Regions from separate parts of the Pseudomonas sp. PA1(2017) genome, predicted to be linked through region 4. Evidence: riboswitches for the same ligand, from Rfam matches in the RefSeq annotation. Region 4 holds a riboswitch; each other region holds the start of a gene.
The links. A riboswitch is a leader RNA that binds a small molecule or an ion and turns the genes downstream of it on or off. The one in region 4 is predicted to bind cobalamin.
Positions count from the first base shown of each region.

Region 1: another riboswitch for cobalamin. It lies ahead of cobO (cob(I)yrinic acid a,c-diamide adenosyltransferase); the one in region 4 lies ahead of cobG (precorrin-3B synthase).
Region 2: another riboswitch for cobalamin. It lies ahead of cobW (cobalamin biosynthesis protein CobW); the one in region 4 lies ahead of cobG (precorrin-3B synthase).
Region 3: another riboswitch for cobalamin. It lies ahead of BVH01_RS11235 (ABC transporter substrate-binding protein); the one in region 4 lies ahead of cobG (precorrin-3B synthase).

Region 1 is NZ_MSXU01000009.1:1,334,838-1,341,996, reverse strand. Features, by position in the region: gene BVH01_RS13095 (DNA-3-methyladenine glycosylase I) at 1-175, shown strand, start outside; gene BVH01_RS13090 (NAD-dependent deacylase) at 175-954, shown strand; gene BVH01_RS13085 (C40 family peptidase) at 1,009-1,644, shown strand; gene BVH01_RS13080 (C40 family peptidase) at 1,780-2,307, shown strand; cobalamin riboswitch at 2,376-2,602, shown strand; gene cobO (cob(I)yrinic acid a,c-diamide adenosyltransferase) at 2,731-3,366, shown strand; gene BVH01_RS13070 (cobyrinate a,c-diamide synthase) at 3,363-4,688, shown strand; gene bluB (5,6-dimethylbenzimidazole synthase) at 4,685-5,335, shown strand; gene cbiB (adenosylcobinamide-phosphate synthase CbiB) at 5,348-6,256, shown strand; gene cobD (threonine-phosphate decarboxylase CobD) at 6,249-7,159, shown strand, end outside.
Region 2 is NZ_MSXU01000001.1:874,749-881,907, reverse strand. Features, by position in the region: gene cobN (cobaltochelatase subunit CobN) at 1-2,810, opposite strand, end outside; gene cobW (cobalamin biosynthesis protein CobW) at 2,823-3,872, opposite strand; cobalamin riboswitch at 3,968-4,150, opposite strand; cobalamin riboswitch at 4,221-4,423, shown strand; gene BVH01_RS03985 (CbtB domain-containing protein) at 4,518-4,703, shown strand; gene BVH01_RS03980 (CbtA family protein) at 4,714-5,424, shown strand; gene BVH01_RS03975 (cobalamin biosynthesis protein) at 5,421-5,828, shown strand; gene cobM (precorrin-4 C(11)-methyltransferase) at 5,956-6,729, shown strand; gene BVH01_RS03965 (hypothetical protein) at 6,692-6,997, opposite strand; gene BVH01_RS03960 (PAS domain-containing protein) at 6,994-7,159, opposite strand, start outside.
Region 3 is NZ_MSXU01000009.1:889,622-896,780, forward strand. Features, by position in the region: gene BVH01_RS11210 (hypothetical protein) at 1-34, opposite strand, end outside; gene BVH01_RS11215 (MFS transporter) at 31-1,254, opposite strand; gene BVH01_RS11220 (pseudoazurin) at 1,296-1,724, opposite strand; gene BVH01_RS11225 (ABC transporter ATP-binding protein) at 1,739-2,506, opposite strand; gene BVH01_RS11230 (iron ABC transporter permease) at 2,503-3,537, opposite strand; gene BVH01_RS11235 (ABC transporter substrate-binding protein) at 3,534-4,541, opposite strand; cobalamin riboswitch at 4,709-4,905, opposite strand; gene BVH01_RS11240 (TonB-dependent siderophore receptor) at 5,065-7,159, shown strand, end outside.
Region 4 is NZ_MSXU01000001.1:760,498-767,656, forward strand. Features, by position in the region: gene BVH01_RS03465 (ATP-binding protein) at 1-17, opposite strand, end outside; gene BVH01_RS03470 (ferredoxin) at 100-810, opposite strand; gene BVH01_RS03475 (cobalt-precorrin-6A reductase) at 951-1,676, opposite strand; partial or broken gene cbiE (precorrin-6y C5,15-methyltransferase (decarboxylating) subunit CbiE) at 1,673-2,879, opposite strand; cobalamin riboswitch at 3,042-3,375, shown strand; gene cobG (precorrin-3B synthase) at 3,471-4,826, shown strand; gene BVH01_RS03490 (precorrin-8X methylmutase) at 4,823-5,455, shown strand; gene BVH01_RS03495 (precorrin-2 C(20)-methyltransferase) at 5,479-6,231, shown strand; gene cobJ (precorrin-3B C(17)-methyltransferase) at 6,394-7,159, shown strand, end outside.

The DNA.
Region 1 (7,159 bases), on a different contig from region 4:
CATCCCCAGCGATGACATGGTCGCCGCCCTCAAGGCCCAGAAGATCATCGACAAGACGCCCAATAGCCAGCGCGACCGGGCGGCGGTTCAGGCCGCCTTCAATCAGTGGCATGCAGAAAGCGGCAGGCCGATGTGTCAGCTTTCAGTGATGCTGGCGCACACGGTCAACCATTGATGGCGGCGCAACTGCAGCGCCTGGTGTCAGCGTTCATCGATGCCCGGCGCATCCTGATCATCACCGGGGCGGGAATATCGGCCGATTCCGGCTTGCCGACCTACCGCGGCATCGGCGGCCTCTACAACGACCATACCGATGACGGTGTGCCGATCGAGGTGGCAATGTCCGGCGACATGCTGCGCCGCGATCCGGCGCTGTGCTGGAAGTATCTGGCGCAGCTTGGCAGCGCTTGCCTGGGCGCCCAGCCCAATGCCGCCCACCGGGCGATAGCCGAGCTGCAGACGCTCAAGCCGGATTGCTGGGTGCTGACCCAGAACATCGACGGCTATCATCGCCTGGCCGGCAGCCCCGACGATCGCTTGATCGAGATTCACGGTGAATTGGCGCCCCTGTATTGCCAGGTTTGCCGGGAAACCGACGAGCGGTTGGGCGAGCATCTGCAGCGACCCCTGCCGCCTATGTGCGTGGCCTGTGGAGGGGTGTTGCGGCCACCCGTAGTGTTGTTCGGCGAGCGGCTGCCGCCACTGGCCGTAGAGCGTCTATATGGGCAGATGCGGGAGGGCTTCGACCTGGTGATCAGTGTCGGAACCAGCGCCAGCTTTCCTTATATAGCCGAGCCGCTGATACAGGCGCGCCGTTCGGGCAAGGTCACGGTCGAGGTCAATTTGTCGCACACGGACGTCAGCGCACTGGTTGACTTCAGGCTGGAAAAGCGGGCCTTAGATGTTTTCCCGGAACTACTGAGTCACATTGCTGATCATAATATTTGCAAATGATCCCGTTAGCGGGCATAGTCGCGGCTGATCAATTTTCATGCCACGGTCGTGCCCATGCGCCAACGCTTCGCACCCCTCGTGCCTCTCGCACTCACAATGGTTCTCGCCGCGTGCGCTAACCATGCTCCACAATCCCAGATTGATGCGCCGTCGGCCCAGGCTTCCTTGCCTGCCAGGCCAGTCGTAGTAGCGCCCGCTCTCGATCAGGCCGATGCCGGTGCAGACGACGCCGCTGCCGAATTCGCCGATCACGCACCCTATGAGCTGCCGCAGTTGGCCGACAGCGTGCTGGAAAAGGGCATCTCCCTGATCGGCACTCGCTACCGTTTCGGTGGCAACTCGGTGAAGACCGGGTTCGACTGCAGTGGCTTCATCGGTTACCTGTTCCGCGAGGAGCTGGGCATGGAACTGCCGCGCTCGACCCGCGACATGATCAACATCGATGCTCCGTTGGTCGAACGCAAGGCGCTCGAGCCGGGTGATCTGGTGTTCTTCAGCACCGCCGGCCGTGGCCGCGTCAGCCATGCAGGCATCTACCTGGGTGACGATCAGTTCATCCATTCCTCCAGCAGCCGCAGCGGTGGCGTGCGCATCGACAGCCTGGATGATGGCTACTGGAAGCGTACGTTCATCGAAGCCAAGCGCGTTCTGGCGCTGGCGCCGACCGAGCATCTGGCCTCCCAGCACTGATAAATCGTTGCCTGATCGAGTCGGTCGGGCAACAATTTTAATGTTTTCAAGTGACTGCAGCGTAAAGCTAAAGCTTGCACTGCAGTTGTGAACGCGGCAGAGTAGGGCGCATTCAGGCTCCAGGATCGTCCGTCCATGACTGCCACCATCCGCATCGCCTTCCTCTTGCTCGCGGCACTGCTCAGTGCTTGTTCCAGCCGGGCGCCCGTACCTGCTCCGAAACCTGTCGTCGTCATGCCTGCTCCCGGTGCCTATCAGGGTGGCGCGGATGATGTGCTGTTTCGTGCGCTCGGTCTGGTGGGTACCCCTTATCGCTACGGCGGCAACACGCCGGACAGCGGTTTTGATTGCAGCGGCCTGATCGGCTACGTGTACCGTGATGCCGCCGGCATCAGCCTGCCACGCTCGACCCGCGAGCTGATCAGCATGCGCGCGCCGACCATCGGCCGCGATTCCCTGCGCAGTGGTGACCTGGTGTTCTTCGCTACCAGCGGTGGTAGGCAGGTCAGCCATGCCGGCATTTACGTCGGTGAGGGGCGCTTCGTGCATGCGCCGTCATCGGGCGGCACCGTCCGCCTGGACAGCCTCGGCAACAGTTACTGGCAGCGCACCTATATCGAAGCCAAGCGCGTTTTTCCGGTGGAGCTTGCCAGCCATCCCTGAGCTGCCGTCGCCCAGAGCAGCGCTACATGGCTGACTCTCCGATTGACGCTTATGCCGTCAGTCCTTACCCTTTGCGACCTGCTTCAGGTGTCCCTGGTCTCGGCCAGGGGTGAAACTGGGAAGTCGGTGCGCTGCCGCCAAGCGAGCAATGCCGACGCTGCCCCCGCAACGGTAAACGAGCCCAACCATGCTTCTGGCCACTGTATCTTCGATGCGGGAAGGCGGCGTGGTTCGTCGTGTTCTGTGAACGCGGCACTCGTGAGCCCGGAGACCGGCCTGTCGCTTTTTCCTTAGGTTGCGCGGTGGGCGCGGCCGGTGCGCGGCCCTAGGGCCAGCCCCTGCCTGCTCCTGCGTGATCGTTTTTATCGTCGGGCACCGATACGTGCTCGAACCGCGCGAGCTTGCTGGCGCCGAGGAGATCCCATGAGCGAATCGACCCCATCCCCCAGCCGCGAATCGGCCGAGCGCGACGCGCGCCATAACGCCCGCATGGCGCGCAAGAAAGCGCTGATGGACGAAAAGATCGCCCAGGCCCAGGAAGAATACGGCTTGCTGCTGGTGCACAGCGGCAACGGCAAGGGCAAGAGCAGTTCGGCCTTCGGTATGGTTGCCCGTGCGCTCGGCCATGGCCTGAAAGTCGGCGTCGTGCAGTTCATCAAGGGCGGCATGGCCACCGGCGAAGAGCACTTCTTCCGGCGCTTTCCCGATGAAGTCAGCTACCACGTGATGGGCGAGGGCTACACCTGGGATACCCAGGATCGCCAGCGCGATGTCGAGAAGGCACGCTTGGCCTGGGATGTTGCCAGGCAGTTGCTGAACGATCCGCAGATCGCCCTGGTGGTGCTGGACGAACTGAACATCGCCCTCAAGCACGGCTACCTGGATGTGGACGTGGTGCTGCGCGATATCGAATCGCGCCCGGAGCTGCAGCACGTCGTGGTGACCGGTCGTGGCGCACCGCCAGCCCTGCTCGAAGCGGCCGATACGGTGACCGAAATGACTCTGGTCAAGCATGCCTTCAAGGCCGGTGTGAAGGCGCAGAAGGGCGTGGAATTTTGAGCACGACAGATGCGCTTTCCGCCGAGCCTGGGGCGCCACGGCAGTGCCCGGCCCTGGTGATCGCCGCGCCCGCCTCGGGGCAGGGCAAGACCACCGTCACTGCTGCCCTGGCGCGCCTGCACACCCGACGAGGCAAGCGGGTACGGGTGTTCAAGTGTGGGCCGGACTTTCTCGACCCGATGATTCTTTCCCGCGCCAGCGGCAACCCGGTCTATCAGCTGGACCTGTGGATGGTCGGCGAAGCCGAGAGCCGCCGCCTGCTCTGGGAAGCCGCTGGCGAGGCCGATCTGATTCTGATCGAAGGGGTAATGGGCTTGTTCGACGGTTCGCCGTCGGCAGCTGACTTGGCGCGCCGTTTCGGTGTGCCGGTGCTCGGGGTGATCGATGGCTCGGCCATGGCCCAGACCTTCGGCGCCCTGGCCGTCGGCCTGGCCAGCTACCAGCCTGACCTGCCGTTCTCCGGCGTGCTCGGCAACCGCGTCAATCCGGGTCGCCATAACGACCTGATCCGTGACAGCCTGCCGGCTTCGATCCGCTGGTATGGCTCGTTGCCACGCCGTGCGGCCATCGAACTGCCCAGCCGGCACCTCGGCCTGGTGCAGGCTGGCGAACTCGTCGACCTCGATACGCGCCTGGATACCGCGGCCGATGCTCTGGAGCAGACGGCGACGATCACGCTGCCGCCGCCGGTGACCTTCGCCGCGCCCTCGACCGAATCGGTAGCGCCGCTGCTCGCTGGCGTACGCATCGGTGTGGCTTTTGATGCTTCCTTCGCGTTCATCTACCAGGCCAATCTCGACCTGCTCGAGCAGATGGGCGCGACGCTGACGTTCTTCAGCCCGCTGACCGACGAGGCGCTGCCCGACGTGGACAGCCTTTACCTGCCGGGCGGCTACCCGGAGTTGCATCTGCAGGCGCTGGCCGCCAATCGGCCGATGATCGACGCCATCAAGGCCCATCAGCAGGCCGGCAAGCCGCTGCTCGCCGAGTGCGGCGGCATGCTGTATCTGCTCGAGTCGCTGAGCGATGTCGCTGGCGAGCGCGCCGAGCTGGCCGGTCTGCTGCCTGGCACTGCGCAGATGCAGAAGCGTCTGGTTGCCCTGGCCCTGCAGAGTGTCGAACTGCCCGAGGGCGTGCTGCGCGGGCACAGTTATCACCACTCGTGCCTGGACTCTGCGCTGCAGCCGCTGGCCCGCGGGGACTGCCCGAACGACAAGCCGGTCAGCGAGGCGGTGTTCCGACTCGAGCGCCTGACCGCGTCCTATATTCATTTCTACCTGCCTTCCAATCCGCCAGCCGCTGCGGCGTTGTTTCGTCCATGACCGCGCACGCCTTCAGCGCCGAGGAGCGCGCCGCGGTCTACCGCGCCATTGCCGAGCGCCGTGACATGCGCCATTTCAGTGGTGGCGAGGTCGCGCCCGAGTTGCTCGCCCGCCTGCTTGAAGCGGCGCACCAGGCGCCCAGCGTTGGCTTGATGCAGCCGTGGCGTTTCATCCGCATCACCCGGCCGGCGCTGCGTGAAGCCATCTATCAGTTGGTCGAGCGCGAGCGCCAGCTGACCGCCGAGGCACTGGGCGAGCGCTCCGACGAATTCATGCGGCTGAAGGTCGAGGGCGTTCGCGACTGCGCCGAAGTGCTGGTGGCGGCCTTGATGGAAGGCCGCGAGGCCCACGTGTTCGGCCGGCGCACCTTGCCGGAAATGGACATGGCGTCGCTTTCCTGCGCGATCCAGAACCTATGGCTGGCGGCCCGTGCCGAAGGCCTGGGCATGGGCTGGGTGTCGCTGTTCGACCCCGTCGCCCTGGCCGAGCTGCTGGGCATGCCGCCGGGCAGCAAGCCGGTCGCGGTGCTCTGCCTGGGGCCGGTGCAGGCCTTTTACCCGGCGCCGATGCTGGCCCAGGAAGGTTGGGCGCAAGTGCGGCCGCTGCACGAACTGCTGTTCGAGGATCGTTGGGATCAGCATGAATAACGAGAACCGTCCATGAGCCTGATCCTCAGCGCTGTCGCGGGCGTGGCTATGGATGCCGCCCTCGGCGAGCCGAAGCGCTGGCACCCGCTGGTGGGTTTCGGCAAGCTGGCCAACCGCCTGGAGCAGCGCTTCAACCCATCCGGTGGTGGCTGGCGCAGCCATGGCGTGAGCGCCTGGTGCCTGGCGGTGCTGCCGTTGACGCTGCTTACCGTGCTGCTGGTGCAACTGCCGTGGATCGGCTGGCTGGTGCAGATCGTCGTCCTCTACGCCGCCCTGGGGCTGCGCAGCCTCGATCAGCATGCCCAGCCGGTGGCCCAGGCGCTGCGCCTGGGTGATCTGCCGGTGGCGCGCCAGCGAGTGGGCTACATGGTCAGCCGACGTACCGAGGACCTGGACGCCACTGGCGTGGCCCGTGCGGGTACCGAGTCGGTGCTGGAGAACGGCAGCGATGCGGTGTTCGCCGCGCTGTTCTGGTTTCTCGTCGCCGGGGCGCCGGGTGTGGTGCTGTACCGCCTGAGCAACACCCTGGACGCCATGTGGGGCTACCGCAACGAGCGCTTCGAGCGCTTCGGCTGGGCCGCCGCGAAGATCGATGATCTGCTCAATTACGTGCCGGCCCGGCTGGTGGCGCTGACCTATGCCGTACTGGGTCACAGCGCCCTGGCGATGCGTTGCTGGCAGCGCCAGGCACCACGATGGGACAGCCCCAACGCCGGGCCGGTGATGGCAGCGGGAGCGGGTGCGCTGGGCGTCAGCCTCGGCGGCGCGGCGGTCTATCACGGTGAGCTGCACCAGCGCCCCGAGCTGGGCGAAGGCCCGCCGCCACGGGCGCGGGATATCGAGCGGGCGATGAACCTGGTGTGGGGCGGCGTGCTGCTCTGGTTGCTGCTGATGCTGATCGTGGAGGTGTGCATTGCTTGAGCACGGCGGGCGGTTGCGCAAGGCGGCGCTTCGCTATGGTATTGCGCTGGGCGACTGGCTGGACCTTTCGACCGGCGTGGCGCCATACGGCCTGCCGCTTCCGGAAATTCCCGCGCAAGCCTGGAACCGCCTGCCGGAGCAGGACGACGGTCTGGAAGCCGCCGCCTGCGCCTATTACGGCGCTGCCGACCTGCTGCCAGTGGCCGGCTCCCAGGCGGCGATCCAGTGCCTGCCGCGGCTGCGCCGCGAGGCACGGGTCGGCATCGTCTCGCCGGCCTACGCCGAGCACGCGGCGGCCTGGCAGCGTGAAGGGCATCGGGTGCTGGAGATCAGCGAGGCCGGCGTCAATCGCGCCCTGGAACGGATCGACGTGCTCTTGCTGGTCAACCCCAACAACCCTACCGGGCGGCGGTTTTCCCCCGAGCAGCTGTATGCCTGGCATGCGCGTCTGGCCGAGCGGGGCGGCTGGCTGATCGTCGACGAAGCCTTTGTCGACTGCATCCCGGAGCAAAGCCTGGCGGTCCATGCGCAATTGTCAGGGCTGATCGTGCTGCGCTCGTTCGGCAAGTTCTTCGGCATGGCCGGTGCCCGGCTGGGCTTCGTGCTGGCCGAGCGCACGCTGCTCGATGAGCTGGAAGAAATGCTCGGGCCCTGGACGATCAGCGGCCCGACCCGCTGGCTGGCGACCCGGATGCTCGAAGACAAGGCTGCTCAGCAAGCCCAGCGCCAGCGCCTGAGTAATGATGGCCAGCGCCTGGCCAGCCTGCTGCGTGAGCATGGTCTGGCGCCCACCGGTGGCTGTGCGCTGTTCCAGTGGATCGCCAGCGAGCACGCTGCGCTGCTGCATGAATTCCTCGCCTGCAATGGCATCTTCACTCGCCTGTTCGAGCGCCCGGCCAGCAT
Region 2 (7,159 bases), 110 kb from region 4:
AGCTGCTCCAGTGGCAGCACCTCGAAACGCTCGACCCGCTGGCTACCGGCCTGCCACACCGGGCGCACGCCCATCAGCGCCATGGCCTGGGCGATATCGTCGCCGCCGGTGCGCATGGTTGCGGTGCCCCACACCGACAGGCCGAGCTGGCGCAGGTGGTCGCCTTCGTCCTGCAGGTGGCGTTCGAGCAGGCGGTCGGCGGCCTGCACACCAAGGCGCCAGGCGGTGGGCGTGGGCAGGTTGCGCACGTCCACGGAGTAGAAGTTGCGCCCGGTCGGCAACACGTCGAGCCGCCCCCGGCTCGGCGCGCCACTGGGGCCGGACGGCACGAAACGGCCTTCGAGCGCGCTGAACAGGCCATGCATCTCGGCGTCACCACAGGCGTCCAGCAGCGGAGCGATATGGCCGTGCAGACCGTGCAGCACGAGTTCGCTGAGCGGGCCGACCGACCCGGCCCCTTCGATCAACCGCAACCCGAGCAGCTCAAGGCGCTCGCGGGTGTCGCCCACCGTGCGCCAGGGCTCGTCGCTCAGGCTCGCAAGGAGCTCCGGCCGCGGTCCGGCCCAAGATGCCGCCATATCGCAATCGAGCGGATCGAAATCGAGTGCCAGGTCGCTGGCCAAGGCGCGCAGCAGGCTGGCATTACCGCCCTGCCCGTCGCCACGTGGGATGCGCAGCAGCGCCAGCAGCGTGTCGCGGCGCAACGTGCCGGCTGGCGACTCGCCGAATACATGCAGGCCGTCACGAATCTGCGATTCCTTGAGGTCGCACAGGTAGGCGTCGAGCTGCGGCAACCAGCTGGCAGGGTCGTCATTGAGCTGCAGGCCCAGTTCACGATCGAGGCTGGCCTCGCGCACCTTCTGCAGAATCTCGCCACGCAGCTCGCTGGCGCGGCGCAGGTCGAGCTGGCTCGCGTCGTAATACTCGTCGGCCAGGCGCTCCAGATCGCGCAGCGGACCGTAGCTTTCGGCGCGGGTCAGCGGCGGCATCAGGTGGTCGATGATCACCGCCTGGGTGCGGCGCTTGGCCTGGGCGCCTTCGCCGGGGTCGTTGACGATGAACGGGTAGATGTTCGGCAGCGCGCCGAGAATCGCCGTTGGCCAGCAGCTTTCGGAAAGCCCAACGCTCTTGCCCGGCAGCCACTCCAGGTTGCCGTGCTTGCCGACGTGGATCACCGCGTTGGCCGCGTATACGTGGCGCATCCAGAAATAGAAGGCCAGGTAGCCGTGTGGCGGCACCAGGTCAGGGTCGTGGTAGACCGCCGCGGCATCGACCTGATAACCCCGTGCCGGCTGGATGCCGACGAAGGTCAGGCCAAAGCGCAGGCCGGCGATCATCAGCCGCCCCTCACGGAACATCGGGTCGCTTTCCGGCGAGCCCCAGCGCTCCAGTACCGCCTGGCGATTGGCCTCGGGCAGGGCCGCGAAGCAGCGCTGGTAGTCGTCCAGCGCCAGGCTCTGGGCGCAAGGCCGCAGGTCGAGATTGTCGAGGTCGTTGGTCACGCCGCCGAGCAGTTGGTGGATCAGCGCTGTGCCGCTGTCCGGTAGGCCCTCGACCGGATAGCCCTGGCTTTTCAAGGCTCGCAGGATATTCAGCGCCGCTGCCGGCGTATCCAGGCCGACCCCGTTGCCGATGCGGCCGTCGCGGGTCGGGTAGTTGGCGAGCACCAGGGCAACGCGCTTATCCACAGCCGGCAGTCGCTGCAGGTCGGCCTGACGACGCGCCAGTTCGGCGACGAAATCCATGCCGGGCAGGTGCGCGCGGTAACAGACCACGTCGCTCTGGCTACGCTCGCTGCGCCAGGCCAGGCCCTTGAAGCTGATCGGCCGGGTGATCAGCCGGCCATCCAGCTCCGGCAGCGCGATATGCATGGCCAGGTCGCGAGGGCCAAGGCCCTGGGCGTTGCCTTGCCACTGCTCTTCGCTGTCCAGGGCGCAAAGCGCCTGCAGCACCGGCACGTCGTGGCGGAACGGCCGTGCCTGGGGCGACTCCGGGTTGGACTGGGCGAAACCGGTGGTGTTGATGATCACGCTGGTGCCCGCTTCGTCGAGCCAATCCTCGACCTGCGCCAGGCAGGCTGCCTCCTTGAGGCTGGCCACCGCAATGGGTAAAGGGTTGAGGCCCTGAGCCTGCAGGCGCTGGCAGAAGGAGTCGACGAAGGCGGTATTGGCCGCCTGCACATGGGTGCGATAGAACAGCAAGGCGGCAACCGGTGCGTCCGCTTGCCAGTCGCCGCGCCAGTCCTGCAGCGAGGCGTTGCCGATACGCGGGTGATAGAGGCCGACCCGCGGCAGCGCCTGCGGCGGCTGCCAACCGTAGTCACGGCCCAGGTAATGATCGGCGATGCACTGGAAGAACTGCCGCGCGTTATCCACACCACCCTGACGCAGGTACTGCCAGAGCCGCTCGGCATCCTCGGCGGCCACGTTGCCCAACCCGGTCAGCTCGGGATCGGGGCTGTCGTCGCCAGGCACCAGAATCAGCGTCTTGCCCTGCCCCGCCAGTTCCACCAGGCGCTGAATGCCGTAGCGCCAGTAGCTGACGCCGCCGTGCACGGAAATCAGGATGACCTTGGCGTGCCTGAGCACCTGCTCGACGTAGAAATCCACCGAGGCGTTGTTGCTCAGCTGCGCCGGGCTGGCCAAGCGCAGGCTGGGGTAATCCTCGGGCAGGTGCCGGGCAACCTCGGCCAACAGCGACAGGTGCGAATCACCGGTGCACAGCACCACCAGCTCGGCGGGCGTCTGGCCGAGGTCGGCGATGCTGTCGGCCGGCAGCGACTGGCCGGGCTGGGTACGCAGCAGGTGCATGACGGGCGCCGGTTACGCCAGCGCCGCGTTCAGCTCGGCGGCGATGGCGGTGTGATCCAGCGCCTGGCCGATCACGATCAGGCGGGTCACCCGTGCTTCGTCAGGCTTCCATGCACGGTCGAAATATTTGTCGAACCGCTGGCCGACGCCTTGCAGCAGCAGGCGCATGGGTTTGTTCGGCACGGCAACGAAGCCTTTCACGCGCAGAATGCCGTGTTTGCCGACCACATCCTTCAGCGCAGCGAGTAGTCGCGCCTCGTCCGCTTCCGGTAGTTCCACGTGGAACGAGTCGAATTCGTCGTGATCGTGATCGTCGTCTTCATCGTCGTGGTGAGTGCGGCGGCCCTCGATATGCAGCTCGGTCTCGCTGTTCAGGCCCAGCAACACATTGAGTGGCAGCGAGCCGCCATGAGCCTCGACCACCTTCACCGCCGGCGGCAGCTCCTCGGCCACTTCGGCGCGCACGGCGGCCAACGCGTCGGCATCGAGCAGGTCGGCCTTGTTGAGGATCACCAGGTCGGCGCTGGCCAGTTGGTCGGCGAACAGCTCGTGCAGCGGCGACTCATGGTCGAGATTAGGGTCGAGCTTGCGTTGGGCATCGACCTGATCCGGGAAGGCGGCGAAGGTGCCAGCTGCGACGGCCGGACTGTCGACCACGGTGATCACCGCATCGACGGTGCAGGCGTTGCGGATTTCCGGCCAGTTGAAGGCCTGCACCAGTGGCTTGGGCAGGGCCAGGCCGCTGGTTTCGATGAGGATATGGTCGAGGTCGCCGCGACGCTCCACCAGCTCGCGCATCACCGGAAAGAACTCTTCCTGCACGGTGCAGCACAGGCAGCCGTTGGCCAGTTCGAACACCCGGCCATTGGCCTCTTCCTCGGTGCAGCCGATGGAGCACTGCTTGAGGATTTCGCCGTCGATACCCAGCTCGCCGAATTCGTTGACGATCACCGCGATGCGCCGGCCCTCGGCATTTTCCAGCATGTGGCGCAGCAAGGTGGTCTTACCGGCACCGAGAAAACCGGTGACGATGGTGACGGGAAGTTTGGCGAGCGTTTTCATGGAAGCCCCTGGCGTCTGGAGAAACGGCGAGCGGGCAATAGGATGGCAGGCGCGGGCAAACCCATGCCGAGCATCACCGGATCACCCCGCCCGGTTGTCGAAAGCGTTATCGAGGCAGGTCTCCTGGCTGGCAGGTCATGGCGCGCGGCCGGCCTTCCCGGTTGCCCAGTGGCGATTGGCGACGCACTCGCTGCTTACAGTTGCGGGGGCAGCCACGGCGGTCCGTGTTCCCTCTTAGCTGCTTGATGACAAGCAGCACCTCGAAAACGCAAGGCTACGCAGAGCCCGCCGTACGGTCAATTGCCAGAAGACCTGCAACATATTGACGCACTTGCCGCTTCGTGGTGTTCTTGCCCGGTTGTTTCAGGTGTCTCACGTCGACGTGCGTGAGGTGAAACGGGAAGCCGGTTCGAGTCCGGCGCTGCCCCCGCAACGGTAAGCGAATGCCAGGATCGTTTTGGCCACTGTGCGCATGCATGGGAAGGCCGATCCCCATCGCCGCAAGGTGATCATCGCGAGCCCGGAGACCGGCCTGGATCGTCTGTTTGGCAACCCGCGGTGGGCGGGCACGCGCCGATCGCTGCCTGCCTGTGCGGGCTGTCTCGCCGTGTCCTGCTGTGCCGTTTACCCCTGAGGTCTACGATCATGTCCAGCAGCGTCATTTCCACCTCCAGCGTTTCCACATTGCCCCTCTCACAGCGCATCCTGCTTGCTGTCGGGAGCTGCGTGCTGGGCGCCGTGCTGATTTTCTTCGCCGGCTTCTCCCACGTCGAAGCCCTGCACAACGCCGCCCACGACACCCGGCACAGCGCCGCGTTTCCGTGCCACTGAGGGATTGCTGATGATCAAGCGTATCGCCCAGACCGCCGGCTTCGCCGGCCTGCTCGCCGCCATCGTGCTGACCTTGCTGCAGAGCCTGTGGGTCACCCCGCTGATCCTTCAGGCGGAAACGTTCGAGGTCGCGGAGCCTGCCGCCATCGAGCACAGCCATGACGCCACCGCTGCCCACGACCATGGCGCGAGCGGCCACAGCCACGACGGCGAAGCCTGGGCGCCGGAAGACGGCTGGCAGCGGCTGTTATCCACAGGCCTGAGCAATCTGGTCGTCGCCGTCGGCTTCGCGCTGATGCTCGCCGGCCTGTTCACCCTGCGCGCCCCGGAAAAAACCTCGCAGGGCCTGCTCTGGGGGCTGGCCGGATTCGCCACCTTCGTCCTGGCGCCCGCCAGCGGCTTGCCGCCAGAGCTGCCGGGCACTGCCGCAGCGGAACTGTTGCTGCGCCAGTACTGGTGGATCGGCGCGGCTGCTTCGACCGCTGCGGGCCTGGCGCTGCTGGCGTTCGGCGGCAACTGGATGCTGCGCATTCTCGGTGCGGCGATTCTCGCCTTGCCCCACCTGCTCGGCGCGCCGCAGCCCGACGTGCATGAAAGCCTGGCGCCCGAGGCGCTGGAGCATCAGTTCATTCTCGCCTCGCTGCTGACCAACGCTGCGTTCTGGGCAGCGCTGGGCCTGGCTGCCGCTTGGTTCCACGGCCGTGGGCGCCGGCAGCAGTGAGTGAGCGGCCTGCTCTCGTCGCCGGCCTGGGTTGCCGGCGCGAGTGCTCGCTCGAAGAGTTGCTGAGCCTGCTCGACAACACGCTGGCTGAGCATGGCTCGAGCACTGCCGAGCTGACAGCCCTGGCCAGCAGCGACCACAAGGCTGACGAGCCAGGCTTGCAGCAACTGGCTGCCCAGCTGAACCTGCCGATCCACTTCCTGCCCGCCGAGGTGCTGGCGGGTTACCATGGGCGCCTGACCGAGACCTCGGCGCAGGCGCTGCAGGCTACCGGCACGCCAAGCGTTGCCGAAGCCAGCGCTCTGGCCCTGGCCGAACAGCTGAGTGACCGAACCGCTCGTCTGTGGATAACCAAGCGCAAGAGCGCCAACGCAACACTGGCCGTTGCCCGCAACGATCCGTAGGGTGGATCGGGACGCGTAGTCCACGCTTTCTCTATCCACGGGAAGGCGATCCCCCACCTGGCGACCGCATAAGCCGAACACCACGGTGGAAGAGAAAAGCGTCTTTCACCCTATACCCAGGAATCCCATGACCGTCTATTTCATCGGCGCCGGCCCCGGCGACCCCGAGCTGATCACCGTCAAGGGCCAGCGCCTGATTCATAGCTGCCCGGTAATCCTCTACGCCGGCTCGCTGGTGCCCGAAGCAGTGCTGGCCGGCCACCGCGCCCACCAGGTGGTGAATACCGCCGAGCTGCATCTCGATGAAATCATCGCCCTGCTACAGGCGGCCCATGCACGTGGCGAAGACGTGGCGCGGGTGCATTCGGGCGATCCGTCGCTGTACGGCGCCATCGGCGAACAGATTCGTCACCTGCGTGCGCTGGGCATCCCCTTCGAGATCGTCCCCGGCGTGACCGCCACGGCCGCCTGCGCCGCGCTGCTGGAAAGCGAGCTGACGCTGCCCGCGGTGTCGCAGACGGTGATCCTTACCCGCTACGCCAGCAAGTCGCCGATGCCGGCGGGCGAGCAGTTGCATGATCTCGCCCGCCACGGCGCGACCATGGCCATCCACCTGGGCGTGCAGCACCTGCCAGAGATCGTCGCCGAGTTGCTGCCGCATTACGGCGCCAGTTGCCCGATCGCGGTGGTGCATCGCGCCAGCTGGCCGGACCAGGATTGGGCGGTCGGCACCCTGGCGGATATCGAGGCCAAGGTCAGCGCCAAGGGCTTCCGGCGCACCGCGCTGATTCTCGTCGGCCGGGTGCTGGGTGCGCAAGACTTCGCCGATTCGGCGCTCTACAACGAAGGCCACCGCCATCTGTTCAGGACAAGCGCTGCAGACGATACAGGCTCTCGCTGACCTTGCCGCGGTTGTCGGCAATAACCATCTGCGCGCTGTAGCGGGCGAGGCGTCCATTGAGATCGCTGGCGTACAGCTGCTTGAGAAAGGCCGAGTAATCGACAGCGCTGGGTTCGCCGAACAGCCAGACATGCAGCGCCGGCAGGCGGAAACTCCAGTGTCCCTCATCGCAGTCGAAACCGGACTCGCGCAGCCGGGCGATCACCTGCTGGTCGCCATGCAGCACCGCTTCGCAGCTGCGATACAGGGTGTCGAGCCAGGCACTCATCCGCCTGCAACCTCTGGCAATTCGATACGGAAACAGGCCCCGCCCTGCTGATTGCTCACGCTCAACTTGCCACCCATCTGATTGACCAACCCATAGCTGACCGACAGACCGAGGCCAGTGCCCTTGCCCACCGGTTTGGTGGTGAAGAACGGGTCGAACACC
Region 3 (7,159 bases), on a different contig from region 4:
CAGGCGTGGCGCGAAGCCGTCGTAGCGAAATCATGTACGCACCTCGGGTTCGCTCAAACGAGCCATATGCCGGGTGAGCCCGATTCCGGCGCCCACACCGATGGCACACAATGCCCACCACAAGAGTTGCGGCGGCGCCTGATCGGCCGGCAGGAAGCGGCCGATCAGCACGTTACTGACCAGCGCGACCAAACCGCCTACCCCGGCGAAGAACCCGTAATAGGCGGCCAGCTGACCACGCCTGGCGTAATGGGGCACGTGGGCCGACAGCAGCGGCAGCACCAGCAGGCTACCAAGGCTGAACACCACGGCCATCACCTGCACCGCCAACTGGGCGCCGAACAGGCTGACCAGCGGCTCGGCCAACAGGCCGTAGCTGGCTGCCATCAGCGCCAAACCCATGCCCATGCTCTGCCCTTCGCTCATCCAGCGCTGGCGCAGGGTGCTGACCGGCATCTGCAGCAGCACGCCGACCAGTGCGGTGATCACGAACACCTGGGTGATCCACTCCTGGCCACCGCCATAGGCGTGGCTGTAGGCCGGCACCGCCAGGTAAAGCGGATGAAACAGCAAAGGATAGGCAGCCGCCAACAAGGCGAAGCGCAGGAACGGCCATTGCTGGAGCATGTCCAGGCACTGGCGCAGCATGGTTACCGGCTCCTCGCCCGAGACCAGATCCTTGAGCGGCAGGAAGCGCCATTGCACCAGCGTCATCACCAGGAACAGTGCCGCCGATACGCTACCGGTCACCGAGAAGTCGACGCTGATGAACAGCAGGCCGGCCAACGGGCCAAGCAGCATGCCGGCGGTGCTCGCCATGTTGTGCAGGGCGAACGCCTGCTTGCGCAGCTGGGCGTCCTGGCATTCGTCCGCCAGGTAGGCCTGGGCGCAGGGCGTGAACAGTGCGCCGGCGAAGCCGCTCAGGCAGGCGGCCAGCAGCAGCACCGTGAGGCTCTCGGAAAACCCGAATACCGCAAAGCCAACGCAGCGCACCCCGCAGCCGATCAGAATGGCGCGGCGGTAGCCGATGCGATCTCCCAGCAGGCCGCCGAGCAGGAACAAACCCTGCTGGCTGAACACACGGATGCCGAGCACCAGACCCACGGCCCAGCCGGCCAGGCCGAGATTCTCGCTCAGATGCCCGGCCAGGTACGGCATCAACATGTAGAAGCCGAAGTTGAAGCTCAGCCCATTGAGGATCAGCACACGCGCCGCAGGCGAAAGTGACGTCAGGGTGGTGAGGACACGGCGCATCAGGGCACGACACTCATCGCAGGAAATGGCCCTCAGTATGCCTAATTCGCCCGCTCGACGATCTGCTCGAAACGCTGTTTGGCACGCGCAGGCAGGGATGCGGGAATCTGCACGTCGCTGAGCGGGGTTTCGCCGACCTGAATCAGCATCACCATGCCCATGGCCAGGTGCGGAATGCACTGGATGCCATAGAAGCCCGGCACGTCGAATTTCACTTCGACTTCTTCGTTGATCCTGCCCTTGAACGGTTCGGCGCCATCGGGCAAGAAACCTGGCAGGCTCGCGGCATTGTGGCTCGGCTGGGTGGCGATGAACTTCACCGTGTCACCTGGCGCGATGGCCAGGTAATCCGGCTCGTAGACCATGGCCCCGCTAGCGCCACGGTTGAGCATTTTCACTTCGTGCACCTCGGCCAGGGCCGCGGTGCAGAACAGGGTCGCCAGCAAGGCGATTGCGTAACGAATGGGCATGGGAACCGTCCGTGTCAGGCAGGATGAAAGCGCAGGACCCGGGCGCCGTCTTCCGGGTCGGTCAGGTAGCGAGCGCGCACGCCGAAGGTGTCGCGCAGGCGTTCGCTGGTCAGCACCTCATCGGGCTCGCCCAGTGCCACCAGCCGGCCACGTTCCATGACCCCGAGGCGGTCGCATTCCAGCGCCTGGTTGAGGTCATGCAGGGCGATCAGCGTGGTGACCGGCAGCGCCCGCACCAGGTTGAGAATCGACAGTTGGTGCTGGATGTCCAGATGGTTGGTCGGCTCGTCGAGCAGCAGGATTTGCGGCTGCTGGGCCAGCGCCCGGGCGATGTGTACGCGCTGGCGCTCGCCCCCGGACAGAGTGCTCCAGGCATGCTCGCGCATGTGGGCCATGTCCACGTCGGCCAGGGCCTGCATGACGATGCGCTCGTCACTGACGGACCAGGGCTGCAGCGCCGACAACCACGGCGTACGTCCCAGTTCGACGGCATCGCGCACCGTCACCGCATCACTGGTATCGGCCTGCTGCTCGACGAAAGCCAGTTGCCGGGCCACGTCGCGGCGGCTCAGGCTCGTCAATGGCTTGCCATGCAACTGCACCTGGCCACTGCCTGGCGCACGAATGCCGGAAAGCAGCTTGAGCAGGGTCGATTTGCCCGAACCGTTGGGCCCGATCAGCCCCAGGGTTTCGCCCTGGCGAATCTGCAGATCGACGCCGGCCACGATCGCCCGGCCCTTCACCGACCAGCCAAGGTCGCTGCATTGCAACACGGTGCTCATCGTACCCGCCTCCCGCGCACCAGAATCACCGCGAATGCCGGTGCACCGACCAGCGCGGTGACCACCCCAATGGGCAGCACCTGGCCCTTGATCGCCGTGCGCGACAGCACATCGGCGGCGATCAGGAACACCGCGCCGATCAGCGCCGAAACCGGCACCAGCCGGCCATGCCGCGCGCCCACCAGCAACCGCGCAGCGTGGGGAATCACCAGGCCGACGAAGCCGATGGAGCCGACGATCGACACCATCACCGCGGTAACCAGTGCGGTACAGGCGATCAAGGTGGCCTGCACACGACGCACCGGCACGCCCAGCGAAGCCGCCGACTCGGCACCAAAGGTGAAGGCATCCAGCGCTCGCGTGTGCCAGGCGACCAGCAAGACCCCGGCCAGGGCCATCGGTACAGCCAGCAGCACATCTTGCCAGTCGACTCCGCTCAGGTTGCCGAGCAGCCAGAACATGATGCCGCGAGCCTGCTCGGCGCTGGCCGACTTGGTGATCAGAAACGAGGTCAGTGCGTTGAATAACTGGGAGCCGGCAATACCGGCAAGAATGATCTGCGCACTGCCGCTGATCGCACCACCGCCCGCCGCCCGGGCCAGCAGCGCGACCAGGGCGAACGCGGCGACCGCGCCGAGAAAGGCGCCCATGGACAACGACAGCATGCCGGCGCCCAAGCCGAGCAAAGCCACGGAGACCGCGCCGGTGGAAGCGCCCGCAGAGATTCCCAATAGATAGGGGTCGGCCAGCGGGTTGCGCAGCAGCGCTTGCAGCACCACGCCGGACACCGCCAACCCGGCCCCGCAGCTGGCAGCGACCAGGGCGCGGGTCAGGCGGTAATTCCAGACGATGCCTTCATCGATCGGGTCGAGCACGAAGCCCGCCGCGAACAGTTTGTTGGCCAGCACCTGAAACACCACCGAGGGCGCAATGCGGGTTTCGCCCAGGGCGACTCCGGCGATCACCGCCACACCCAGGAGCAGCAGGCAGGCGATGGTCAGCAGGAACAGGCGAGAACTGCGTGCAATCATTGGAATTCGTCAACGGCCTTGGCGAGGGTTTCGATGCCTGTGATCATACGCAGCGAGGCCTGCATGCCATCGGCGTCGATGATCACGATACGCCCGTTCTTGACGGCATCCATGTGCTTGGCGACCGGGTCGTTGCGCAGGAATTCGAGCTTCTTTTCCACATCGTCGGCGGGAAAGCGACGACGGTCCATACGCGCCAGCACCAGCACCGTGGGGTTGGCCTTGGCCAGGGTTTCCCAGCCGACGCTCGGCCACTCCTCGCTGGACTCGACCACGTTGCGCAGCCCCAAGGACTTCATCATGTAGTCGGCCACGCCCTTCTGGCCGGCCACGTACGGGTCCAGATCCATGTCCGGGCTGGAGAACCAGAACAGCGCGGAAATGTCCTTGGCCTGGCGCTGCTCGGCACCGGCCACCGCCGCGGCCAGGCGCTTCTGCAGGTCGGCGACCAGGGCGTCGCCCTTGTCCTGCACGTCGAAGATCTGCGCCAACTGGTTGATGCTCTTGTACAGGCTGTCGATCTGGAACGGCTGCAGGCGGGTACCGTCGGCGCCGACCAGGTTGTCCTTGCCTTCGCAGTCGGTCGGCATGATGTAGGTGGGGATGTTCAGGTCGTGAAACTGCTTGCGCGTACCCACCACGCCCTGCTCGCCCACCATCCACTCGAACTGCACCGCCACCAGGCCCGGGCGCTTGTTGATCACCGATTCGAAGCTTGGGTCGTTGTCGGCCAGGCGCGGCACCTTGGCATTCTGCGCCTCGAACTCGGGCAGCACGTGGCTGAACCACAGCGAGGTACCGGCCAGGCGTTCGCCCAGGCCCAGGGAATAAAGGATTTCGGTACCCGCCTGGCCGATGGTCACGGCGTTGCCGGGGCTTTTCGCGAACGTCAGCGACTGGCCGCAGTTTTCCAGGGTGAGCGGGTATTGGGTCGGGCCGGCGGCATGAGCCATGGAGGACAGCGTCAGAGCAGCGCCGATGACGGCGAGGCGTGATACGAACATGCGGGTGATCTCCTAATCAACAAATACGCATAACGGCAGTGCGTAGGCTGGAGAACACATCACGCTGCGCGGCCATGGCCGCACCTGTCCCTTGCGGGAAGTGATCACGGATGCCCCCTCCCGGACACCCCGCCGGCGGTTCGATTACTGGCGCCTGCCCGCCAGAAGCGGATCAGACCCATGCCGGCAGGTCTCCTGACTGGTACGTCGATGCAACGCGGCGGCCTTCCCGGAAGCGATTCCAGTGACACGAATGCAGCGCTGCTCGGTACCTACAGTTGCGGGGGCAGTTCCGTTTGGCCACCAGAAGCGGCGACGGATTCCCTATTAATTCCTCGCGGAAACCGGCGGCGGCATCTTAAACGATTAAGTGATGCGCCTGCAGTGCTTTGCCACAGTTTGTTCAGGCCATGGCGAGCACGCTCGGGCCTGAACTTGCTGGCGCACTCAAATATCTTGCCAATACAATTGTTACGTTATAACAATTCACAAGGCACGTCCATCATATTAGGATCCTCTCACAATGCGGTTCACCGACATATCCTGCCGCCCCACGCACTATGTTTTCACCGGTTTCATCGCCCTGCTGGCTCCCATGGCCGACGCACAGACACGCCGCACGGAACCGTTGGAGCTGGAACGGACCGAAATCCTCGGCACACGGGAACAAGCTTATCGATCGACCATCGCGCCCACGGCTAACAAGAGCGACACGTCAGTCAAGGAAACACCTTTTTCGATCCAGACGGTAACCCGCGAGCTGATCGAGGATCGTGGCGTCACCACCTTCGGCGAAGCCATCCGTACTGTGCCCGGCGTTACCAATCAGGTGGGCTGGGGTGGCATGAATGATCGTTTTCGACTGCGCGGCTTCGCCACTGAAAGCAACTTGAAGAACGGCATCCGTCGCAGTAGCTTCGCCGCCCTCGACGAGCTGGCCAATATCGAGCAGATAGAAGTACTCAAAGGTCCAGCCTCCGCGCTGTATGGCCGCTTCGAACCCGGCGGCGTCGTCAATCTGGTCACCCGCAAGCCCCAGGCCGAGCAGCGCACTCGAATCGATGTGAGTGCCGGGCGGTATGACTTCTATCGCAGCACCCTGGACAGCACCGGCGCGCTCACTGACGACCTCGACTATCGCCTGACCAGCGCCTGGCAGGACAACGGCAGCTTCCGCGATTTTGTCGACAACTCGAGCCAGTTCATTTCACCTGTGCTCGGTTGGAAACTGGCGCCGCTGACCACCCTGACCATCGAGTTCGAGTACGCCCGCAAGGTTGCCGACATGGATCGTGGCTTCGGCAACAACCCGCTCTACCTGCAGGCGCCGCGCTCACGCAATTTCGCAGAACCCGATACGCGGGTCAGTGCCATCAGCAAACTCGCCTCGGTCACTCTGGATCATGCACTGGATGACGACTGGGACCTGCACGCCGCCTTGCAGGCATCTGATGCCCGGCAGTCGAGCCACTGGTATGCCTATGGTTTCCTCAACGGTGGTATCGGTGGTACGCCGAGCGCCCCTACCGTCAGCCGTCGACCGCAGTGGAATCAGGACCGACAGATCGACGCGACCGCCCTGGCCGAGATCAGTCGCCGCCTGACGACCGGCTCAATAGGCCATCGCGTCCTGCTGGGCGCCGAGTACAGCCGAGACTGGTGGGACTACGATGCCGCTGCAGGTGCCAGCTCCTCCATCGACTTCAATGCCCCGATCTACGGTAGCCCGCCTGGGCCACTAAGCCCGGCAGGTTCGGGCCGCTTCATCAATGACTCCTGGGCCCTCTATGCCCAGGATGAACTGAGCTTCGGCGCCGAAGAGCGCTGGCGCCTGCTACTGGGTGGGCGTTTCGACCAAATGAGAGCCTCCACCTTCGATCAATGGTACGGCTTAGACGAGGCATCGCAGAAAAGCTTCAACGCGTTCTCGCCGCGCGTGGGCCTGACCTGGACGCCGGTCGATGCAGTTTCCCTCTATGCCAGCTGGTCGCGGTCGATGCGTACCGAGCTGAACAACGGCATTCTGCGCGATGGCCAGGTACCCAAACCGGTGTCGGGCGAACAGTTCGAGATCGGCAGCAAACTCAGCCTGCTGGAGGGTCGCTTCGCGCCGACGCTGGCCATTTTTGACATCCGCCGCCGCGATGGCCTCGTCTCGGACCCCAATGACCCGACCTTCACCTACAGCATTCAGGTTGGCGAGCAACGCAGCAAGGGTTGGGAAATCGACCTGCCCTTCATGATCACTCCGCGCTGGCGCCTGCTGGCGAGCTACACACGCCTCGACACGACCATCAGCAAGGACACCGACAGCGGCATGCAAGGTAATCGTCTGGCCAATGCACCGCGTAGCAATGCCAGCCTGTGGAGCACCTATGACCTGGCGACCCTTCCCGGCCTGAGCATCGGCATAGGCGCCAACCGGGTGGGTGAACGCGAGGCCAACAACGCCAACAGTTTCAGCCTGCCCGCTTACACGCGGTGGGACGCCAACCTCACGTACCGTTTCGGCCAGGCCCAACGCTACCGCACCCAACTCAACGTTCAGAACCTGTTCGACAAGCGCTACTACGACTCCGGCGGCAGCTTCGTACCCACGTACCCCGGCGCACCGCGCA
Region 4 (7,159 bases):
AGAAACAGGGCGGTCATGCATGACTCGAATTCTTGTGATGCCGGCATGTTAGCCCGAAACATGCGTGAGTCGGGAAGATGCCGCCGGCGTGAAACTGGGCTAGGGCCGCGACATCATCAACTCGGGCACCGCACGCCCAGCGACCAATTGCTCGTCGACCAGGCGGATCACATCTTCGTCGCTGCGCAGCTGGTACCAATGGCCCTGTGGATAAACCGTCAGTGTCGGGCCCTGGTCGCAGGGGAACTGGCACTGTGTGCGGGTGATGTGCACACCGCCTTCGCACTCCAGCTTGCCGGCGGCCTTGACCTGTTCGCGCAGCTTTTTCCACAGGGGCAGCGCACCGCGCCGGGTGCAGCGCGGGCCGTTGCAGAGCAGCACGCGGTATTGGTGGGCGGGGATTTTCGACCAGGCGTGGCTGCCTGGCAGTTCCGGCACGTCGACGCAGCCGAGGTGCAATTCCGGGCGATCGATCAGCGCGCAGGCAGCGCCAGCCGCGTCGGCATCGAGCTGGCCGAACAGGCTGGTGACGAAGATGCGCTGGGGATCGGTCTTGGCCGCCAATTCACTGCGTAGCCAGTCGACATGCTGGCTGCTGCTCTGTGACTCCAGGTCGATCACCAGGCAGGTGCCGCTGCCCTCGCCCACGCGCTGCCAGAGGCCGTCGTAGCCCGCACCAGTGTCGACGATATCGGCCAGCGCCGCCTCGCCCCGCAGCTCGACCAGCCGAGCGCGAAACAGCTCGGCGAACGAACCGTCGAGCAGATCAGGGCCGGCGAACAATACCTGGGCGTAAGGCGTGGCAGTCATGGTCGGGCTCCGCAAAAAGTGCGGCAGTTTAACAGCGTCGTGACGAACAGCGTTTCGTGGCCTGGGTTGAGCGCAGCGATACCCGGGAGGTTTTGGGCCGGCTCGTACGTTCCCCGGGTTTCGCTGCGCTCTACCACAGGCTACGGGATGGTTACCTGCAATGCTTGCCACAGCGCCTCAGGCTCGGCGAACTCACGGTCCACCGCCGGCAACGCTGGCCGCTGCAACACCAGCACCGGCACACCGCGTTCGCGGGCAACCTGCAGCTTGTGCTCGGTGGCCGCGCTGCCGCTGTTCTTGCTGACCAGCACGTCGCAGTTCAGCCGCGCGAACAGCACGCGCTCGTCCTTGAGGCTGAACGGCCCGCGGGCACCGATCACCTCGGCCCGCTCGCTGGTCGGCTGGCCTTGCAGGCAACGTACCGTCCAGTGCTGATGGGCAGGAATCTCGTGCAGATGCTCCAGCGGCTCGCGCCCCAAGGTGAACAGCGGGCGCCGGAATCGCGCCAGGGCGGCGATCAGCGAGGGCCAGTCGAACACCTCGCGCCAGTCATCACCCGGCGATGCCGTCCAGCCTGGACGCCGCAGCGCCCAACAGGGCACGCCGGCCTGCTCGGCAGCGCGTGCCGCGTTATGGCTGATCTGCGCGGCATAGGGATGAGTTGCATCGACCAGCAAATCGATGCGCTCCCTGTGGATAAAATCGGCCAGCCCCTCGGCACCGCCAAAGCCGCCGACGCGCACCTGGCAGGCCAGATCCTCGGGCACCTTGCCCAACCCGGCGAGGCTGTAGACATGCTCAGGCCCGAGGCGGCGGGCGAGATTCAGCGCTTCGCCGATCCCGCCGAGCAGCAGGATGCGGCTCATCGCGGCTTGCTGACGTCGAGCAGGGTGATCGGCAACGCGCCGCGCCAGGTGTCGAACCCGCCCAACGGCTTGGCCTGGGCCACCTCGATGCGGGTCAGCTCGCCGCCGTGTTCGCCGCGAAAGGCGATCAGCGCTGCCTCGCTCTGCAAGGTCACGGCATTGGCCACCAGCCGACCGCCGGGCTTGAGTGCCTGCCAGCAGCGCTGCAGCACGCCAGGTACGGTCACGCCGCCGCCGATGAAGACCGCATCCGGCGCGGCCAACCCGTCCAGCGCCTCGGGCGCCCGCCCGGCCACCAGTTGCAGGCCGGGCACACCAAGGGCATCACGGTTATGGGCGATATGGGCCTGGCGCCCTTCGTCCGCCTCGATGGCGATGGCGCGGCAGCTGGGGTGGGCGCGCAGCCATTCGATGCCGATGGAACCGCAGCCGGCGCCGACATCCCAGAGCAGCTCGCCCGGTGAAGGCGCCAGCCGCGACAGGGTAATGGCCCGCACATCACGCTTGGTCAGCTGGCCGTCGTGGCGATAGGCATCGTCCGGCAAGCCGGGGGTCAGCGGCAGGCGAATGGCTTCATAGTCTGGAACGCACTCGATGGCCACCAGATTGAGATCCGCTGCGCGCTCCAGGGACCAGCCATCGGCGAGCCCATCAATGCGCCGTTCGCGTTCGCCGCCCAAGTGCTCGAACACGCTCAGCCGGCTGGGGCCGAAGTCCCGCTCGCGCAGCAGTTCGGCGACGGCGGCCGGGCTGTCGCCATCGTTGCTCAGCACCAGCAGGCGCGCGCCGGAATGGATTTGCACCTGCAGCGCTGCCAGCGGCCGGGCGACCAGCGATACGACGGCGGTGCTCTGCAGCGGCCAGCCCAGACGGGAAGCGGCCAGGGACACCGACGATGGCGCCGGCAGGATGCGCAGCTCGTCCGGCGCCAGCTCGCGAGCCAGGCTGGCGCCGACGCCGAAGAACATCGGGTCACCGCTGGCGAGCACACAGACCGGCGTGCCGCGGCGCTCGAGCACCGGCGTCAGGGAAAACGGCTTCGGCCAGGGCAGGCGCGTGGCACGGATGCAGTGGGGCAGCAGCGCCAGCTGGCGCTCGCTGCCGACCACCCAGCTCGGCCGCCAGCAATGCATGCCGCGCTGCCTTGCCGAGGCCGGCGTAGCCATCTTCACCAATGCCCACGACGGTCAGCCAGGGTGTCATTTCTCAGTCCTCATCATTGGCAGCCAGCGGTGGATTGGGTGGAGTGGCCATTCGCCCGATTTGTAGCAATGGCCTTCTCCACAGCGACTGCCATCGACACATCGCAGCCATGCTTCTGGGCGATCCGACGACGCGGCTTTTCATCCCGGCGGGCAAAGCGGGCATAATAGCGCCTCTGTCGGTGCCCAGCGGCTACATGTGAGCCAATGCGGCCTAAGAGGGAACACGAGAAAACCTGTTCAATAGCTAGCGAGCTAGAGCCCTGCAAGGCAGAAATTGGCGAGGAAGCGGAGTGTACTTCTGTACATGAGCATTACGAGGCATTTTCTAACGCAGCAGGGCCGACGCGCAGCAGATGTTGGGCAGGTTTTCCGCCGTGGCTGCCCCCGCAACTGTTGCAGCGAGCGCCTTGCCAATCGCCACTGGGAAACCGGGAAGGCCGGCCAGGCGCCATGACCTGCGAGCCAGGAGACCTGCCGGCCGATTCAGTCGCATGCGCCCACACCGGGCGGGGTGTCCCGGTGAGAGAAACTGACCCTTCTCTGGCCTATCCTCGAACGGATGCCCATGTGACCCGACTACGGTGATCCGTTGAAACAGCCTGCTCACACGCCATCGCTATCTGTTCGTCCCTCGGCCTGCCCGGGGTTGCTGCGTATCGTGCAGGCGAAGGACGGCGGCATCTGCCGCATCAAGCTGCCCTGCGGGCGCCTCGAAGCCGAGCAGGCCGAACGCATTTCCAAGGCCGCTCAGCGCCATGCCGGCGGGGTGATCGAGGCCACCAACCGCGGCAACTTGCAGATTCGCGGCATCCGCGCCGGTTGTGAAAACACGCTGATAAGCGAGCTGCTGGACGCTGGCCTGGGTCCGCGCTCGCCGGCCGCCGATGACGTGCGCAACCTGATGGTCAGCCCGGCAGCCGGCCTCGACCCGCAGGCGCTTGTGGATATCTCGCCGCTGGCCGCGCAACTGCTGGCGACCCTGGAGAACACGCCGCGCCTGCATGCCTTGTCACCGAAGTTCGCCCTGCTGCTCGACGGCGGCGAACGCCTGGCGATGCTCGAACACCCTCACGATATCTGGCTCAGCGCCCTGCCCCTGGAAGATGGGATCGGCTACGCCTTCGGTCTTGCCGGCTGTCCGCCCACGACGGCAGACGATGCACCCGCGCTGGCTGTCGTGCCACAGGCCGCGGCCCATGATCTGGTGATCGCCCTGCTCGAACTGTTTCTCGAGCTGGCCACACCCGAGCAGACGCGCATGCGCCATCTGCTGGAAAACCATGCGCCTGCCGAGCTGCTGCAGCGCTTGCAGGTTCGGCTGGGCGATGCGCTGCTACCGATAAACGAGTGGCGCCGGGCGCCGGCGCACGCCAATGCCCATCTCGGCATCCATGAGCAGCATCAGCCTGGTCTCGTGCATATCGGCGCCAGCCCTGCCCTTGGTCGGCTGGCGGCCGAACAGCTGCTAGGCCTGGCAGCCCTCGCCCGCCGCCATGGCGATGGCAGCCTGCGCCTGACGCCTTGGCAAAGCGTGCTACTGCCGAATATTCCCAAAGCCGCTGTCGATGAGGTTATCCACAGCCTGCAAGGTCTCGGCCTATTGACCGACGCCGCCGCGCCGCTGGCGCGGATCATCGCCTGTACCGGCGCCAGCGGCTGCGCCAAGGGGTTGGCCGACACCAAGGCCGATGCCCTGCGTCTGGCCGAACGGCTGCCCGCCGGCAGTGAACGACCGAGCATTCACCTCACGGGCTGCAGCCGCTCTTGCGCCGCCGCCCACCGCACGCCCTTCACCCTGCTGGCCGTGGCCGAAGGTCGCTACGACCTGTTCGCCCGCCAGCCTCTCGGCAGTGGCTTCGGCCAGTTGCTGGGCCATCACCTGACACCTGACGAAGCCGGCGCCCTGCTCGCCTCGCTCACCGCTACCCGGAGTTTCACCCGATGACCGATTACATCCGCGATGGTCAGGAGATCTATCGCAATTCCTTTTCCATCATCCGCGCCGAGGCCGACCTGAGCGCCATTCCGGCGGATCTGGAAAAGCTCGCGGTGCGGGTCATCCACGCCTGCGGCATGGTCGACGTGGTGCAGGATCTGCGCTTCTCGCCGGGTGCCGGTACGGCAGGGCGTGAAGCACTGGCCAGGGGCGCGGCGATTCTTTGTGACGCACGGATGGTTGCCGAGGGCGTCACCCGCACGCGGCTGCAGGCCGCCAACCCGGTGATCTGCACCCTCAACGATGCCGGCGTACCGGAGCTGGCCAAGCAGCTCGGCAATACCCGCTCGGCGGTGGCCCTGGAACACTGGCGCGAACACCTGGAAGGCTCCGTGGTGGTGATCGGCAACGCGCCGACGGCGCTGTTCTACCTGCTCGACATGCTCGCCGCCGGCGCGCCCAAGCCGGCGCTGATCCTCGGCTTCCCGGTGGGCTTCGTCGGCGCTGCCGAATCCAAGGATCTGCTCGCCGCTACCTATGCCGAGCATGGCGTGCCCTACGTGATCGTCCAGGGCCGCCGCGGTGGCAGCGCCATGGCCGCCGCGGCAGTCAACGCCCTGGCCACGGAGGTCGAGTGATGAGCGGTATTGACCTCCCCGGTATGGACCGCCACGGCAAGGGCCGCCTGCTCGGCCTGGGCGTTGGCCCCGGCGACCCGGAACTGATCACCCTCAAGGCCCTGCGGCTGCTCAAGTCGGCGCCGGTGGTCGGCTATTTCGTGGCCAAGGCCAAGGCCAACGTCGGCCAGGGCGGCAATGCCTTCGGCATCATCGAGGCGCACCTGCAAGACAGCCAGCAACGCCTGCCGCTGGTCTACCCGGTAACCACCGAAAAACTCGAGCCGCCACTGACCTACGAAGGCGTGATCAGCGATTTCTACGACACCTGCGCGGTGCAGATCGCCGAACACCTGGACGCCGGTCGCGACGTGGCGGTGATCTGCGAGGGCGACCCGTTCTTCTACGGCTCCTACATGTACCTGCACGACCGCCTGGCCGAGCGTTACGAGGCCGAGGTGATCCCCGGCGTCTGCTCGATGCTCGGCAGCGCCGCGGTGCTCGGCGTACCCCTGGTGTACCGCAACCAGAGCCTGTCGGTGCTCTCCGGCGTGCTGCCCGAAGACGAGTTGCGCGAGCGCCTGCGTGATGCCGAAGCCGCCGTGGTGATGAAACTCGGCCGCAACTTCGAGAAAGTCCGCCGTGTGCTGGAAGATCTCGGCCTGCACGACCGTGCTCATTACGTGGAACGGGCGACCATGGCCAACCAGCGCATCGTGCCGCTCGATGAAGTCGAGCCGATGGCTTCGCCGTATTTTTCGATGATCGTGGTGCCGGGCATCAAGTGGCGCGGTTGAGCGAACACGACAGGCTTGTCGGAGCCCCGGCCTCGGGGCGAATCGATGGTGGCTGCAACGCCGTTTGCGCGTTGCCCGTGCCATTCGCCGCGGGGTCGCGGCTCCTACAGGCTCTACTTCACCGCGGCATGCACCGTGCTCGCCATGAACAGTGAAACTTCAATGACTTCCTCCCCCGCCATCGTCATCCTCGGCTCCTCCGCCCTGGCCACCGCCCGGCGCATCCAGGCGCTTTATCCACAGGCGCTGATCCATGGTCTGCGCGATCGGGTCGAGGCCGATGCGGCCTATGACGACTTCGGCGACACCCTACGCGGCCTGTATCGCAGTGGCACGCCGATCATCGCCCTGTGCGCCGCCGGTATCGTCATTCGCAGCCTGGCGCCGCTGCTCGCCAGCAAGGGCGCCGAGCCGCCGGTACTGGCCGTGGCCGAAGACGGCAGCGCCGTGGTGCCGCTGCTGGGCGGCCTGGGTGGCGTCAACCGTATGGCCCGGGAGATCGCGGCAAGCCTGCAGGTCAGCGCCGCAATCACCACCAGCGGTGAGCTGCGCTTCGGCACCTGCCTGCTCGACCCGCCGAGCGGCTATGCCCTGGCCGATCTGGAACAGGGCAAGCGCTTCGTTTCCGACCTGCTCGGCGGCGAAAACCTGCGCATCGACGGTGATGCGTCCTGGCTGGATCAGAGCAAGCTGCCGTTGGCCGAAGATGGTCGCCGGACGCTGCATATCACGCCTCTACAACGCGCCGCCCGGCCGGACGAGCTGCTGATCCATCCGCGCAGCCTGCTGGTGCGCGTCGAGGGCACTGAAGATCTGCCGGCGCGTGTCCAACAATTGCTCGAGCGTTCGGGCCTGGCGGCCAAGGCCCTGGCCGCCCTGCTCGCACCCACCGCGCTGATGACCGACAAGGCGCTGGCCGACGCGGCCC